DNA from 2 places in the Delftia deserti genome. Region 2 is predicted to be linked to the other one. Evidence: riboswitches for the same ligand, from Rfam matches in the RefSeq annotation. Region 2 holds a riboswitch; the other holds the start of a gene.
What was found. Region 2 has a riboswitch for cobalamin ahead of ACFPFG_RS23105 (TonB-dependent receptor). Riboswitches for the same ligand answer to the same signal wherever they lie in the genome.
Positions count from the first base shown of each region.

Region 1: linked by a shared signal. The riboswitch ahead of ACFPFG_RS00710 (TonB-dependent receptor domain-containing protein) and the one ahead of ACFPFG_RS23105 (TonB-dependent receptor) in region 2 are both predicted to bind cobalamin.

Region 1 is NZ_JBHSIH010000001.1:148,066-155,757, forward strand. It holds gene ACFPFG_RS00695 (sulfite exporter TauE/SafE family protein) at 1-54, shown strand, start outside; gene ACFPFG_RS00700 (helix-turn-helix transcriptional regulator) at 64-255, opposite strand; gene ACFPFG_RS00705 (hypothetical protein) at 453-842, opposite strand; cobalamin riboswitch at 939-1,163, shown strand; gene ACFPFG_RS00710 (TonB-dependent receptor domain-containing protein) at 1,234-3,138, shown strand; gene ACFPFG_RS00715 (ABC transporter substrate-binding protein) at 3,143-4,093, shown strand; gene ACFPFG_RS00720 (heavy metal-binding domain-containing protein) at 4,144-4,464, opposite strand; gene ACFPFG_RS00725 (hypothetical protein) at 4,533-5,009, opposite strand; gene ACFPFG_RS00730 (hypothetical protein) at 5,170-5,436, shown strand; gene ACFPFG_RS00735 (H-NS histone family protein) at 5,727-6,068, shown strand; gene ACFPFG_RS00740 (GGDEF domain-containing protein) at 6,443-7,678, shown strand.
Region 2 is NZ_JBHSIH010000001.1:4,838,302-4,845,993, reverse strand. It holds gene ACFPFG_RS23125 (LLM class flavin-dependent oxidoreductase) at 1-566, opposite strand, end outside; gene ACFPFG_RS23120 (ABC transporter ATP-binding protein) at 571-1,338, opposite strand; gene ACFPFG_RS23115 (FecCD family ABC transporter permease) at 1,335-2,357, opposite strand; gene ACFPFG_RS23110 (ABC transporter substrate-binding protein) at 2,354-3,295, opposite strand; gene ACFPFG_RS23105 (TonB-dependent receptor) at 3,306-5,546, opposite strand; cobalamin riboswitch at 5,676-5,960, opposite strand; gene ACFPFG_RS23100 (CHAD domain-containing protein) at 5,999-6,889, opposite strand; gene ACFPFG_RS23095 (YbaK/prolyl-tRNA synthetase associated domain-containing protein) at 6,992-7,477, opposite strand; gene ACFPFG_RS23090 (helix-turn-helix transcriptional regulator) at 7,544-7,692, shown strand, end outside.

The sequences.
Region 1 (7,692 bases), 4.7 Mb from region 2:
AAGGCCTACCTGGCCCTGCTGGGCCTGGTGCTGCTGGTCATGATCGTGGCCTGAGCGCTGCGCTCAACCCTCCTGGAAGATCGCCTCGATCCGGGTCTCGAACACCCGGGCAATGGCGAATGCCAGCGGCAGGCTGGGGTCGTAGCGGCCCGTCTCGATCGCGTTCACGGTCTGGCGCGACACGCCCAGCAGGTCCGCCAGCGCAGCCTGGCTCCAGCCGCGCTCGGCGCGCAGTTCACGGATGGTGTTTTTCATCGCCGGGCCGCCCCAAGATGAAAAAGCACCCCCTTGGGGGGCAGCGGACCTTGCGCAGCAAGGGTAGCGTAGGGGTCATTTTTCATCGCCGGGCCGCCCCAAGATGAAAAAGCACCCCCTCGGGGGGCTGCGGACCTTGCTCAGCAAGGGTAGCGTGGGGGTCATTTTTCATGGGAGGGCCACCTTGGCAGGCCGGCTCATCGGCTGCGCAGCCAGTGGGCCACCGAGGCAGCCACCCAGAGCGCGCCCATCAAGGGCCACACCATGAACATGCTGAGCTTGGGAAAACCTGCCATTTCCAGGAATCCGTAGGTGAAGGTGAGGCCCGCCGTACCCGCCGCCGCAATCGCCAGTTGCTCCAGCATGGACTTGCGCAGGAACTCGTCGGTATCGCGCACCAGGCGCACGATGGCCCGCACGGCCAGCGCAAACGCCAGCATGGGGCTGAGCAGCAGCGCCGTGCGCAGGGCCCCGGCCTGCATGTCGGCGCTGAGCAAAAGCGCCCCCACAAGCAGCGCCATGTAGAGCAGCAGCGCAAATCCCAGCTCCTTCTGGTAGCGGCGGTTGGTGACCGTTGTTTGATTCATGGAAGTCTCTCGCAATATGTAAAGGATGCTTGACATTGTGCGCCGCCATCCACGGACATGTCAAGCAAGCTTTACATTCTCACTGAACGCCCCGCCGTACAATCGCCGCCGTTGGTGCCAGCAGCCCCAGGGGCTGCGGTTAAACGGGAAACATGGGGCGGCCAGATAAAGCCGCCCGCGTGTACTGCCCCCGCAACAGTGAGTGAAACGCCGCGTGCATGCACCGGCCCCCGCCAAACCCGTGCCACTGGGCGTACAGCCCGGGAAGGCCTTGGCGAGTGCGTCACCAGTCTGGATACCGGCCAACAGGCGGCCGGCCGCGCATGCAGCGCAGCCGGTCTTTTTGGTTTCCGTGCCGGCGGGGTCGCTGGCGCGCAACTGGTCCGCATCCATGCACACCCTCGCCCTCGCGCGCGCCCCTGGCGCCGCTCTTCGCTCGCCCTCGGCGTTCCCCGTACTGCGCACGTTGTCCGCCCTGGCTGCGGCCTCGCTGCTGGCCTGCCAGGCCCAAGCACAGGCACAACAGGCGCAGCGCGCACAGACCTCCCTGCTCGATACCGTGGTCGTCACCGCCTCGCGCAGCGAGCAGTCCCTGCGCACCGTCACGGCCGACATGACCGTGATCGACGCCGAGACCATTGCCCGCAGCGGCGCCACCGGCGTGGCCGACCTGCTGGCGCAGGTGCCGGGCGTGCAGATCAACCGCAATGGCGGGCCAGGCCAGGTCACCTCGGTCTACCTGCGCGGCACCAGCAACCAGCACACTGCCGTGTTCATCGACGGCGTGCGCTACAGCTCGCAGGAGTTGCAGGGCGGCGCGGTCTGGTCCACGCTGCCGCTGGCGCAGATAGAGCGCATCGAAGTGCTGCGCGGCCCGGCCGCCGCCATCTATGGCTCAGACGCCATGGGCGGCGTGATCCAGATCTTCACCAAGCGGGCGGACGGCCAGACCCGCGCCTATGCCGAGGCCGGCATAGGCAACCAGGGCAGCAGCAAGCTGGCCACGGGATTTCAGGGCGGGGCCAACGGCTTCACCTATGGGCTGAACCTGGCTGACGAGCGCAGCGACGGCTTTGACGTCTACCCCGGCAACACCTTCTCGCCCAACCCGGACAAGGATGGCTACAGCAACACCTCGCTGGGCCTGAACGCGGGCTACAAGACAGGCATCCACCAGATCGACGCCAGCCTGCTGCACAGCCGCCTGCGCACCCACTACGACCAGAGCCCGCCGCCGTTCGACGACTACGACGTCGTCAAGAACACCACCGGCAGCCTGCGCTGGCAGGCCGGCTGGAACGCCATTTACAAAAGCGTGGTCCAGATCTCCCATACCGACAGCCAAAGCGACCGCCACACCCAGTCGCCCGAAAGCGCCAAGGGCCGCTCCACCAACTACCTGCTGCAGAACCTGTTCACGCTGGGCCAGCACCGTTTCAACATCGACCTGGAGCGCCGCGAGGACAAGCTGGACACGCAATACGCCTGGACCCAGAACACCGACAGCCGGCGCGTGCAGAACTCCCTGTCGGCCGGCTGGCGCCTGACGGAGGGGCGCCACCAGTTCGACGCCAACCTGCGCCACGACCAGGTGCGCGACCAGCAGAACAAGACTACGGGCGGCCTGGGCTACGGCCTGCAGATCGACGAGCGCTGGCGCTGGGTGGCATCGGCCGGCACGGCCTTCAGAACCCCCACGCTGTACGAGCGCTTCACCGGCCAGGCAGCGGCCGACCTCAAGCCCGAAAGCAGCACCAACGTGGAAACGGGCCTGCACTATGCGGCCGGTGCCAACCGCCTCTCGGCCGTGGTCTACCGCAACAAGTTCAAGAACCTCATCACCTACGACTGGAACAGCGCCCTTCCCTGCAACTGCTACCGCAACTGGCAGAGCGTGGAGATCACCGGCCTGACGCTGGCGGGCAGCACGCGCCTGGGCAGCGCCAATCTGGGCGCCTCGCTGGACTTCATGAACCCCGAGAACCTGGAGACCGGCAAGCTGCTGCCCTACCGCTCCAAGCGCATGCTCAAGCTCAATGCCGACACCCAGGCGGCCGGCTGGACGCTGGGCGGCGAAGCCCAGCTGTACAGCGGCCGCTACGCAGACGAGGCGAATACCTTCAAGCTGGGCGGCTACGGCGTGGTCAACCTCTACGCCCAGCGCCAGTTGAACAGGCAATGGACGCTGCTGGCCCGTGTCAACAACATCGCCGACCGCGACTACGCCCCCACGCGCGGCTATGCCAACGCAGGCCGCACCGTGTTCGTCAGCGTGCGCTGGACACCTCTGCCCTGACCCCATGCCCCTGCTTTTGCCCCTGCTTTCGCGCCTGCCCCGCATCCTGCTGCTGACCGCCGCCCTGGCCTGCGCAGGCGGCGTGGGCAATGCCTTTGCGCAAAAGGCGGCGAATGCGGGAACAGGCGGGGCAACCGCCGCCTACACCGTCACCGACATGCGTGGGCGGCAGGTGCGCCTGGAGCGCGTGCCACAGCGCATCGTCTCGCTGCTGCCTTCGCTGACCGAATCGCTGTGCGCGCTGGAAGCCTGCGAGCGCATCGTGGGCGTGGACGAATTCTCCAACCACCCGGCGCGCGTGGCCGCCCTGCCCAAGCTGGGCCACACCTTTGCCCCGCTGGTGGAGGCCACCGTGCGGCTCAGGCCCGACGTGGTGCTGATGGCGTATTCCGCACCCGTCATCGCACAGCTGGAGCGCTTCGGCGTTCCCGTGCTGGCGCTGGATGCCAACGACATGGCGCAGCTGGAGCAGGTGCTGAACAAGCTCGACCAACTGCTGCAGGTGCAGCGCGCCAGCGCCTTGCTGGCGCGCATGCAGGCCGAGGTGGACCAGCAGGCCAGGGCGCTGGCTGCGCACGCGCCTGCCGGACAGAAGGTGTATTTCGAGGTGGACGCCACGCCTTACGCGGCGGGGCCGGACTCCTTCATCGGCCAGCTGCTGCAGCGCCTGGGCGCGCGCAACGTGCTGCCACCCAATCTGGGGCCCTTTCCACGTATCACGCCCGAATACGTGCTGCGCCAGCAGCCAGAACTCATCATCCACACGCCGCAGACGCCATCGGCCAGCTTTGCCACCCGCCCCGGCTGGAGCCGCATCCCGGCCGTGCGCTCGGGCCGCATCTGCGCGTTGGACCTGGTCGAGACGGACGTGGTCTCCCGCCCCGGCCCGCGCCTGGGCGAGGCAGCGCGGGCGCTGGGCCGCTGCCTGGGGATGCCGGGCGCAGCGCCGGGTTGACTTCCCAGGCCTCCCTGGCCAAATTTGGCCAATTTGGCCAATGGCCCTGCCTACTCCAGCACCACGGCCGTGCCGCTGGCGGACACCATCAACATGCCGTTGCCCTGGCCCAGCACTTCGTAATCCAGGTCCACCCCCACCACGGCATTGGCGCCCAGTTCCTGGGCGCGTTCCTCCAGCTCCTTGAGCGCAATCTCGCGCGCCCGCTGCAGCTCGCGCTCATAGGTAGCCGAGCGCCCGCCCACGATGTCGCGCAGCCCTGCGAACAGATCCTTGAACACATTGGCGCCCAGAATTGCCTCGCCCGCGACCACGCCGCAGTAGCGGGTGATGCGGCGGCCTTCGATCTGGGGGGTGGTGGTGATGATCATTGGAGCTCCTGGGTGTTGGTGATGGGAGTGCCGAGCTTTCGCCACTCGGCCCGACTAGCCGTGAACCGTCAAGAGGTTGTTTGGAGATTTGATCCTGCACACGGAGCGACTTGGTCGATGCTGCGGTCCAGCATGTGCCAGCTGCAATCTACTATCGCTGCCCGCGTCTGCTCAAGCCCCATCACTACCCGCCCTCTGGCCTTTCCGGATTTGATCGCTACCGGCAGCCGGCTCAACCAATGCCCGTTTGGCCCCAGGGACGTGCCGCGCAGGCTGGACAACTGACGCGATGTGGGCAAGGGTTTCATGGAAAGTACACGAATGCACTCATCGAGCTGGACTGCAGAGGAAAAGCGCAGTACATGCGCCCCGAACGCCACACAGAGAACGGCAAAGCCCTTGTGGGGAATGCGGGCAGGTGCCGAAGGCAGGTAACGGCTGGCGCGGCACCAGAGCCCGACCTCTTGCTCGGCATGCACCCAGTAGGCCATGGGTTCGGCACGCCAGTCCTCGACGAATTCGATCCAATGGCGGGGCGCTGGCACAGGCCATCTCCTTCAGAATTGTTCAAGAGGCGGATTGTGTCGCAAAGTACGGTGCCATTTGCCTTGATGCCCACCATCACGCCGGGCCGTAAATGGCCCGAGTGTTTTCATTCATAGCTCCGCGGCACACAGTCGCCAGTATTCATGGCAGGAACAACCCATGGTCACCGACGAGTCAAAAATCCTGGCCCAAGCCTTGTACGACATCCGGCTTCTCCTGAGCGGGTATCTGGGAAGCAACGTGGACGCAGATCCGAGCGTACGGATCGCTGCACACCTGGCCTATGCCCTGCACAACGATGCATTGGCCGTGTTGGAGGGCAATGGCTTCAAAGCCGAGGAAGCGCTGAAGCGTGTGGCGGCCCTGGACGGCCTTTTGGGAGGTGAGGTAGGCACGGAATTCGTGCGCAGCGTGAAATCCCGGTAGACCGGCTGCCTGCACAATGCATTCGGGCCACAGCCCTTCGCGGGCCACGGCTCTTCGTTGTGGCACATGGATTCTGACCAAAGCAGCCATAGCCGCACCGCTTTCCCACGCTCTTGCCGAGGCAGTGTCCAAACCACGCTTCGGGCCGCCGACATCCTGGCGCCCCACGGCAGGGCCGGGAGCCACAAGCCGTGCCATCACCCCCTCGTACCACGGCTCGCACGATCCGGCCAGCAAGCGCGGCCCACCCGATCGGCCCCATAATCTGGCTTCAAAATTTCACGACACCAATGACACAGCCCCTCAAAGAACTCCTTGCGGCCAAGGCCGCGCTGGACATGGAAATTGCCAAGGCCCGCACCTCGGCGGCCGACGCAGCCCTGTCCAAGGTCCAGAAGCTGGTGACCGATTTCGGGTTCACCATGCAGCAAGTGTTCCCCTACATCCCTGCAAAAACCAGCGCGCCGGCGAAGTATCGCGACGCGGCCACAGGCGCGACGTGGACAGGTCGGGGCAAGCCTCCGAACTGGATCAAGGACCAGGATCGCGAAGACTTCCTCATCGAATGCAAGCCCGAAGCGGCCCAAGGCCCGTTTCTCGCCGAAATGGCGGCAGCGGCAGCTCGCAACTGAAGGCCGGACCCGGACCATCACCTTCTTGCGTTGGCACCGCCCACAACGGCAGACAGGTGCTGTCAAGAACAAGCCCGCTGATCACTCAGCGGGCTTTTTTCAGGCTTGGCGCCAGCGAGGCGGCCACCCCGTCCATCTCTCCAAAATGCCCGTCCCGGCCATGCACGAGGGCCTGCCGGGCCTTCGCATTGCCGCAGATCAAGGCCGCGGGCAAGACACCGTGGCCACAAGAAGCGGAAAGTGACTAGACTTCCCGCCCATGCCGGTGCCGCAAAACAGCGCGCGTCTCGATCTGGCATGGTTGTTTCTGGCGACGCACGGCTGACCACGGCCGGGCAGCATCAGCAAGGTGCCTTTCCCTCACCACGGTTCCCATGGTTGCATCCATTCTTGTCGGCATGCTGTGCGCACACCTGCTGTGCTTTTCGGTCATGTTCCTGCTCATCAGCCAGCGCCTGCACGGCAACAGGATGGGGATGGATTTCTTCGCCGTGGGCAATCTGCTGCTGGGCTCGGCCTATGTGCTGCAGCTGATCGAGGGCAGCCCCGACTGGAGCGTGATGAGCGTGACCAACCACACGCTCACGTTGGCGGCGCCCATTGCCTACTGGCTGGGCGCCATGCGCTTTTTTGGGCAACAGGTTCCGCTGTGGCGCCCGCTGCTGGCGTTTTCCGTGGCCTATTGCCTGACCCAGTGCCTGGTGCAGTGGAGCGCCGGCCCCGCGGGACGCTACGCCTTGCTGGCGGCGATGGCGGCCGTGCTGTTCCTCGTCATGGCCTTGACCGCTCTGTATGGCGTGCGAACGTTCGCCAAGGACCTGTATGGGGAGATGATCTTCTTCGCGATTCTGATCGGTGGCATCTGCGTGCTGAACGCGATGAAGTTCCTGAAGATCGTCGATGGCGGCATGGAGGCCCTGCAGCTGGACAGCCGCTTCCATACCTTTTTCTACGTCTACATGTGCACCCTGGCCACGGTGCTGCCGCCCTCCATTGTCTGGCTTGTGCTGCGGCGCCTGACCGATGCCCTGCGCCATACGGCAGCGCGCGACCCCATGACGCATCTGCTCAATCGCCGGGGGCTTTCTGAAGCATTGCAGCTGTACTTCAACAACCGCAGTGCCAGGCCGGCCTGCCTGTTGCTGATGGACGTCGATCACTTCAAGCTGATCAACGATACGCACGGCCACCAGGCAGGGGACGAGGTGATCTGCCGCGTGGCAGACCTGCTGCGCACCACGGCGCGGCGTGGTGACTTGACAGGCCGCATTGGCGGCGAGGAGTTCGTGGCCGTTTGCCTGGAAACGGACGGCGATGGCGTCATGCAGCTGGCAGAGCGCCTGCGTGCAGGCATTGAAAGCCAGGCGATCAGGATTGCAGGCGCCGGTCCCGTGCTGCGCTGCACGGTCACCATCGGGATTTCTCCGCCTTTCCACGGCACGCATGGCCTGGAGGACGCGCTTCGCCAGGCCGATGCAGCGCTTTACCGAGGCAAGGCCGCCGGGCGCAATCGGGTTGAATGGGCCGTTGAACCGGGCAGCCCTGCACCGTCGGACTCCGGCGCCGCAGACTGTCTGCAGACATTGCCGGCGGCACAGCCCATGCATTGAAGGCACAAGGCACA
Region 2 (7,692 bases):
AGCAGCAGGGGCAGATTCTGATCGACGGCAAAGCCCAGGGTCTCGGCCGTGGAGCCGGCCACATACAAGGGAGGATGCGGGCGCTGCACGGTCGAAGGCAGGGCGGGCCGGTCCTCGAAGCTCCACGGCCCCTGCCCCGCTGCGATGGGCCTGCCGGACAGCGCCTCCACCAGGATGCGGCAGGACTGCTCGAAGCGCTCGCGCGTGCTGTCCGCATCGATCTGCAGGGCGCGCAGCGCGGCCGGTTCCGTGCCCCGCCCTATGCCCACGTCGATGCGGCCCGCGCTTTGCAGGTCCAGCTGGGCAATCTCCTCGGCCAGCATCAGCGGATGGTGCAGCGGCAGCACCAGCACCGAGGTGCCCACGCGCAGCCGCTCGGTGCGCGCCAGCACGGCGGCGGCCAGCAGCAGGGGCGAGGGATAGGGCCAGGCGGTATCAGGCACGCGGAATTCGTTGAACCACACGCCTTCGAAACCCAGGCGCTCGGCGCGCTCGAACAGCGCCAGGAATTCACGGTGCCCGCCGCGCGTGGCGTCGCGCGTCCAGCCGGCCAGATCGATGCGCATGGGGTCAGTTCTCCTGTTTCAGCCGCGCGCGCAGCAAGGTTTGCGGGGGTGCGTCGATGCGCTCGAAATCCACGCCGAAGACGGCATCCAGCCCAGGCGCATGCAGCAGCTCGGCAGGGGCCCCATCGAGCGCAATGCGCCCCTGGTCCAGCACGATGACGCGCCCGAAGTGCGCCAGCGCCAGGTCCAGGTCATGCATGACCACCAGCACCAGCCGCTCGCGCCCGCGCTGCGCCAGCGCCTGCACCAGGGCCAGGCGGTGGCGCACGTCCAGCGCGGCGCCGGGCTCGTCGGCCAGCAGCACGGGCGGGTCGGTGGCCAGCACGGTGGCCAGCAGCGCACGCGCCTGCTCGCCGCCGGACAGCGTGGACCAGCGCCTGCGCGTGAAATCCTGCAGCCCGGCGCCGGCAATGGCCGCCTCGACATCACCCCGGCCCGCCAGCCTCATGTGCATGAGCTCGGACAGCGTCAGGTCCCAGTGCGGCGCAAAGCGCTGCGGCATGTAGCCCACGCGGCGTGCACGCTCGGCCACGGGCAGGGTTGCAATGTCTTGCCCGTCCAGCAGCACGCTGCCGGATGCAGGCGCCTGCAGCCCCGCCAGCAGGGACAGCAGGCTGGACTTGCCTGCGCCATTGGGTCCGACCAGGGCCACGGCGCCGCAAGCGGGCAGCTGCAGCGAGACGGCATCGAGCACGCTGCGGCCACGGCGGCGCAGCGTGAGGGACCGGGCCTTCAGGCATGGCACAGCGTCGTCCATGGCTTGATCGTTCATGCGGACCTCAGCCTGCGCGCCAGCAGCACGATGAAGAAGGGCCCGCCCGCCACGGCCGTGACCAGGCCCAGCGGGATCTCGGCCGGCGGCAGCACGCTGCGCGCAATGGCGTCGGCCAGCGTGACGATGATGGCGCCCGTGAGCGCCGACGCCGGCAGGGCCGCGCGGTGCAGCGGGCCCGCCATCCAGCGCGCGATGTGCGGCGCAGCCAGCCCCACGAAGGCCACCAACCCGCCATAGGCCACGGCCACGGCCACCACCAGCGAGCCGGCCAGCACGGCCAGCGGCGTGAAGCGCGCCACGTCCAGGCCGAAGCCCTGGGCCGCATCGGCACCCAGGCCCAGCAGGTCCAGTCCGCGCGCCAGCGCCATGGCCCCGGCCAGGCAGGCCAGTGAGGCGCCGGCCAGCAGGCCCAGCCCGCTCCAGGACGGCGTCTGTATGCCGCCCAGCACCCAGCTGAGCACCACCTGCAGGCTCACCGTCTCATCGGACAGCGCCAGCATCAGGAACGAGCGCAGCGCGCCCAGCACGGCCGCCAGCGCCACGCCGGCCAGCAGCATGCCGGCCGCATCGGTGGCACCGGCCACGCGCGAGACGGCCAGCACCAGCACGGTCGATCCCCAGGCGCCCGCAAAGGCCAGCACGGGCAGCGTCCATGCCTGGGGCAGGCCGAACAATAAATGCATGGGAACCAGCAAGGCGACAGTCGCCCCCAGCGCCGCGCCGCCCGAGGCGCCCAGCAGATAGGGCTCGGCCAGCGGATTGCGGAACACACCCTGGAAGATGGCGCCCGACAGGCCCAGCAGCGCGCCCACCAGGGCGGCCGCCAGCACGCGCGGCACGCGCCACTGCAGCAGCAGCCGGCTGCGCAGGCTGTCTTCGCCGCCCAGCGCGGCCAGCAGGTCGGCCGGGCTGGCCCATTGGTGGCCCGCGCAGGCGGCCAGCAACAGGCTGGCCAGCAGCAGCAGGACCGCACCGGCCCAGGGGCGCCACGCGGGTGGATATGAAAGGAAATTCATGCGGCCTCCCCGGCCCAGGCCGCAGGGTGCAGCCAGCGCGAGAGTTTTTCCACGCCGCCAAAGGTGCGCGGCCCGGGAATCAGGAACTCGGCACGCGCCACCGTGGTGGCCCGGCCGCCGCGCACGGCGCGCAGGTCGCGCCAGCCGCGCTGGCCGATCAGGTCCTGCATGGCCTCCTGGGTGCCTGCGAACAGCAGCACGTCGGGGTCGGCGGCCAGCACGGCCTCGGGCGAGACCTGGGGCACGGTGCCCAGGCCGTCCAGCGCGAACGAAGCGCCCGCGCGCACCATGGCCTCGCCCGTATAGGTGCCCGGCCGGGCCGCCAGCAGCATGCCGTTGCCCAGCCGGCCCGTGACCATGAGGGCACGCGGCCGGGGCTGGCCGGCCACCTGCCGGTCCACGCGCAGCAGCCGCGCTTCCTGCGCCGTGGCCAGCGCCTGGCCGCGCGCCTGCACGCCCGTGGCGCGGGCCACCAGGCGCAGGTTGTCCATCACCTCGGCCAGCGAGCGGCTGAGCAGCACCATCACCGGCACGCCGATGCGCTCCATGGGATCGACCAGCTGGTGCGCCGCCTGGCGCGCGGGCGTGACGATGACCAGGTCCGGCTGGCGCGCCACCACGGCGTCCACCGAGAACCCCAGCCGCCCGCCCACCTTGGGAATGCGCTCCACGCCCGGCGGAAAGCGCGTGAAATCCTCCACGCCCACCACGCGGTCCAGCAGGCCCAGCGCGGCCACCAGCTCGGTGTTGGAGGCAAAGATGGAGACGATGCGCTGCGGCGGCGCGGCAATCTCCACGCGCCGGCCCAGCGCATCCTGCAGCACCACCGGCCCGCCTGCAGCGACGGTGTCGGCCCAGGCCGCGGGCAGGCCGCAGGCCAGGGCCGCCGCCGCGCCCTGGCGCAGCAACTGGCGGCGCGTGGTGCTGGATTGCCTCATGCCATGGTCCTCAAAACTCCGCCTGCAGGCCGACCATGAGTTCGCGGCCCGCCATCGACGTTCCGCAGCCGCCGTTCTGGTACGCCGGGTTGGCGATGCAGGGCGCACGGTCCAGCGCGATGAAGATGGGATGGCGGTTCAGGTCGAACAGGTTGTTGACGGCCGCGAACAGCTTGACGCCCGGCGACACGCGGTAGTCGGCGCGCAGGTTCCAGATGGTGAAGGCGCCCTTGCGGTGGATGAAGGTGCTGCTGGGCTCGCCCTGCGGGATGAGCAGCGCCTCTTCCGTGTCGTACCACATGGGACCGCGCAGCAGCGTGGACAGCTGCAGGCTCCAGTCGCCCTGCAGCCGCCCGCTGCCGCGCCCGTAGCGCACGCCGGCCGAGGCCTCGTAGCGGTACATGCGCTGCACCTTGTCGGTATTGGCGGAGGCGGCCGAGCCCTTGTCCCGCATGCTGAAGTGGTAGTAGCCGCCAGCCCAGGCCTTGAGCTGGTGGCCCGTCAGGTCCAGCGCCCGCGCCAGGTCCATGTCGGCCTGCATTTCCAGGCCGCGCGCCACGATGTCGGCCGCGTTGTTGGCGTAGTCCGAGGTGTTGGTCGTGGCCCCGCGCGAGACGGTGATGATGCGGTCGCTGATGGTGTTCTGGAACAGGGCCGCATCCACGCGCCAGCCGGGCTGCTGCAGCGCGGCGCCGACCTCGATCTGGCGGCTGGTCTCGGGCTTGAGGTTGGGGTTGCCGAAGGTGCGGCCACCGCCGACGGCCGTGAAGTCCGAGGCCAGCTCGGTGGCCGTGGGCGCGCGGAAACCCGTGGAGGCCGCGGCGCGCAGCGTGAGCCGGTCCGTGGCCTTCCAGGTGGCGCCGGCCGACCAGGTGTGGTTGTCGTAGTCGCGCGTGCTGGCCTGGGCCAGGGCCAGGTTGGGCGTATCGTCGAAACGCGTCGTGCCCCAGGTCTTGCGCAGGCCGGCACGCAGGGTCAGGCGATCATCAAGCAGGGTCTGCGCGTCCTCGAAGTACAGCGCATGCACCTGCTCGGTCTGGTTGTTGTCGTAGGGCGCGACCTGGCCCGCGGGGCCGCCCGGCATGGCCACGCGCAGGCGGTCGGAGCGCAGCTTGCTGCGCTCCCAGTCAAAGCCCATCAGCAGGTCATTGGTCTGGCTGACACGCAGGCGCGGCTGAAAGCGCAGGCCCGTGGCGTCCAGCTGGCGGTGGTTGTAGTCGCGCGCCGTGCCGGGCACGGCGCTGTTGCCCGAGCGGATCACGGGCGATGCCCAGTTGAACTCATCGGTATCGACCAGGCTGTAGAGGTGGGTCGTCCAGCTCAGGCGCTGGCCGGGCAGTGCGCCCTCGTAGGTCAGGTCCAGCGAGCGGTTGCTGCGGTTGTCGCGGCTGTGGATATTGGCGCCCGATCCGCGAAAGCCCGCGTTGTAGATGCCGTCCGTGCGCAGCTGCAGCTCCACGCGGTGCAGCTCGTGCAGCTGCCAGCCCAGGGCGCCGCTGGCGCCGCGCCGCTTCCAGCCCGTGTTCTCCATGCGCGTGCCGCCATCGCCCGACTCGTAGTCGCCGCGCCCGCCTGCGCTCACGCCGAAGTACCAGTCGAAGCGGTCATTGGCGCCGGCCGTCTGCGCATCGGTGCGCCACAGGTCCCATGAACCGGCCTGGACCTGGGCGCGCGTGCCAGGCGCCGTAGCTCCGTTCTTCATGATGATGTTGACCACCCCGCCCATGGCCTGGCTGCCGTAGATCACCGAGGACGGGCCGCGCACGATCTCGATGCGCTCCACATCCGAGGGGCTGAGCTTGGACAGGTTGGCCGTGCCCGCGCGCCGGCCGTTGACCAGCACCAGCACCTGGCTGCGGAAGTCGCGCCCCTGGCCGTCGGTGGAGGCGCCGCGCAGGTTCATCGAGGTCTGGGCCGCCGTCCATTCGCTGAGAAAGCCCACGGCGTTCTCGGCCAGCAGGTCGGTGACCGAGCGCGCGCTGGAGCGCTCTATGGCCTCGCGGTCGATGGTCTGCGTGGTGCCCGCGATGCGGCTGCGCGCCTCGGGCCGCGCGGTGGCGGTCACGAAGACCGCATCCAGCGCATCGTCGGCGGAGTCCGTGGATCGCCCGGAAGCCGGCTCCTGCGCGGCGCCGGCCGCTGCAGCGCAGCTGGCCAGCAGGACGGCGGCCGCTGCGGGCCGCAGGCTGGAGACAAGAGGAAGAACAGAGAGAAGGCCGGAGGAATCGGCGGCCGAAGAAGCGAAGCGCATGCGTTGAACCCAACTGCCCCACTCACCCGCGGGGCCTATCGTCTGAACCACGCCGCACAGCGCGCACGCCGGAGCCGGCCACGGCAGCGCAGGCTGGGGCCGGACCGGACAGGCGCACTCCCGCGGCGTCCGAAAGCAATGCAGAAGGCCGGTATCCGGGCTTGCGGAACGCTGCGGCGCGCATCATGGGCGCGCTGCGGCAGGCATCCCCGCCTTCCCATGCCCGAGGAGGACACAGTGGCTTGCGGCGCGTGACCCGTGGGTGGCGCGCCAGCGTGGGGAGTTGTATTCCGCTGACCGTTGCGGGGGCAGCGCAGGCATTGCGAGCGGCCATCTCGATGGCATCGCGCACCTGCTTCCCGTTGAACCCCTGGCCGGCGAACGGCATGGGGCACCTTCAGCAACAGCGCACCGCCACGGCCCAGGGACCGCGCCGGCGCGCCAGCGGCGGATTATCGCTGATGGCGCCCAGCCCAGAAGCCCGGCACGCGGGCCAGCGCCCGCAGCGCGCGGCGGCTGCTGCGCGCGCTGGTGGCCAGGCGGGCCTGCAGGTAGCCGGCGGCGAACCAGGCGCGCGGGTCCGTGCCGGCCTCGGCATGGAAATGCGCGGCCGCCACGGCCATGTCGTTGTGCAGCCCCAGCGCGTCCTGGGCGGGCACCAGCGCCTCGGCAAAGCGCCGGCCCTTTTTGCCGGGCCACATTCCGGGCGCGAATTCCTGCGCAAAGTCCGCCAGGTAGCGCAGGCGCTTGAGCCGCTTGCGCACGCGGTGCTGCTGCGCCAGCGGCAGGCGGTCGAAGTGCCGGCCATCGCGCAGCACCTGGCGGTGCAGGCGCTGCAGGCGCCGCACCAGGTACTTGCGCGTGCCTGCGGCAGACAGGCTGGCCAGGCCGGGCTGCCGCTTTCCTGCGGGTGCCTGCGCCAGCGCATGGATCTCGGCCAGCGTCTGCAGGAACTGCGGCTCGCGCACCGCGGCGGCCGCGTCGGCCTGCCCGGCAGCTGGCACGGTCCATTCGCACAGGGGCGCATGGGCGTCCTGCAGCAGCGGCCGCACCACGTCGGCCAGGGTGCCGGCGTCGCGCAGCGTGCCAAGCTGCGCAAAGGCCCGGGCCAGGGGCTCATCCCATTCGGCGCGCATGCCGGGCGCCAGCCCCGCGCATTCGCGCAGCACGGTGCGCAGGCGCCGCAGGGCCACGCGCAGCTGGTGGATGGTCTCGGCATCGCTGCCACCGCCCTCCAAAACCGCCAGATGCGACTGCGCCTGGGCCAGGGCAGCAGTCAGCGCCGCACGCACAAAGCCGGCCGCATCGGGCCGGTCAGGGTGCTGCTTCGCAGGGGTGGACATGGTCAGGCAAGGAGATGTGGACGTTGCCGACGATTGTGGGCGCAGCCCCGCGCCAGGGTCAATCCGGGTTCAATCCGGGTTCAATCCGGGCGCACTCCGGGCTCAATCGGCGCCATTCCCGCTCAGGCTGTGCAGCACGGGCCGGGCAATGCGCACATAGTCGGCCGAGTCCAGCACGATGGAGCGGTCCAGCCGGCCCGCGTTGAAGGCGATCTCGCCAAAGCGCTCGACCAGGGCCGGGTCCACCACCAGGCGCACCTGCGGGTTGAAGGAGAACGGCGGCACCGATCCCATCACGCAGCCCGTGGCGGCCCGGGCCTCCTCGGGCGAGGCCAGCGTGGCCTTGCGCACGCCCACGGCCTGGGCCAGGCGCTTGAAGTCCAGCTTGCGGTCGCCGGGCAGCACGGCAAGAAACAGCTGCGCGCTGTCTGCCGCGTCGCGGCTCTTGCAGAGCATGGCCTTGGCGCCCTGGCCGGGCGCCGTGCCCCGGATTTCGGCGACCAGGTCGGAGCGGCCTTCGGCCGGATGTTCCAGCACGCGAAAACGCGCGCCCTGGGATTGCAGCAGGTCTACAAGGGTGTCGAACATGGTGGAAAGCACAAAGAAGTCATCTGGGTTTTGACATTTTGTCCAATTAAAAACAAAATGTCCAATATGAACGAACGAACCCCCGAACAGCGCCAGCTGCTGGAGCAGGTGGCCCAGATCGCCGAAGGCCTGGGCCAGACCTTCGCCCCGTTCTGCGAGGTGGTGGTGCATGACCTGCTCGACCCTTCCCATGCGGTGCTGGCCATCCACAACAA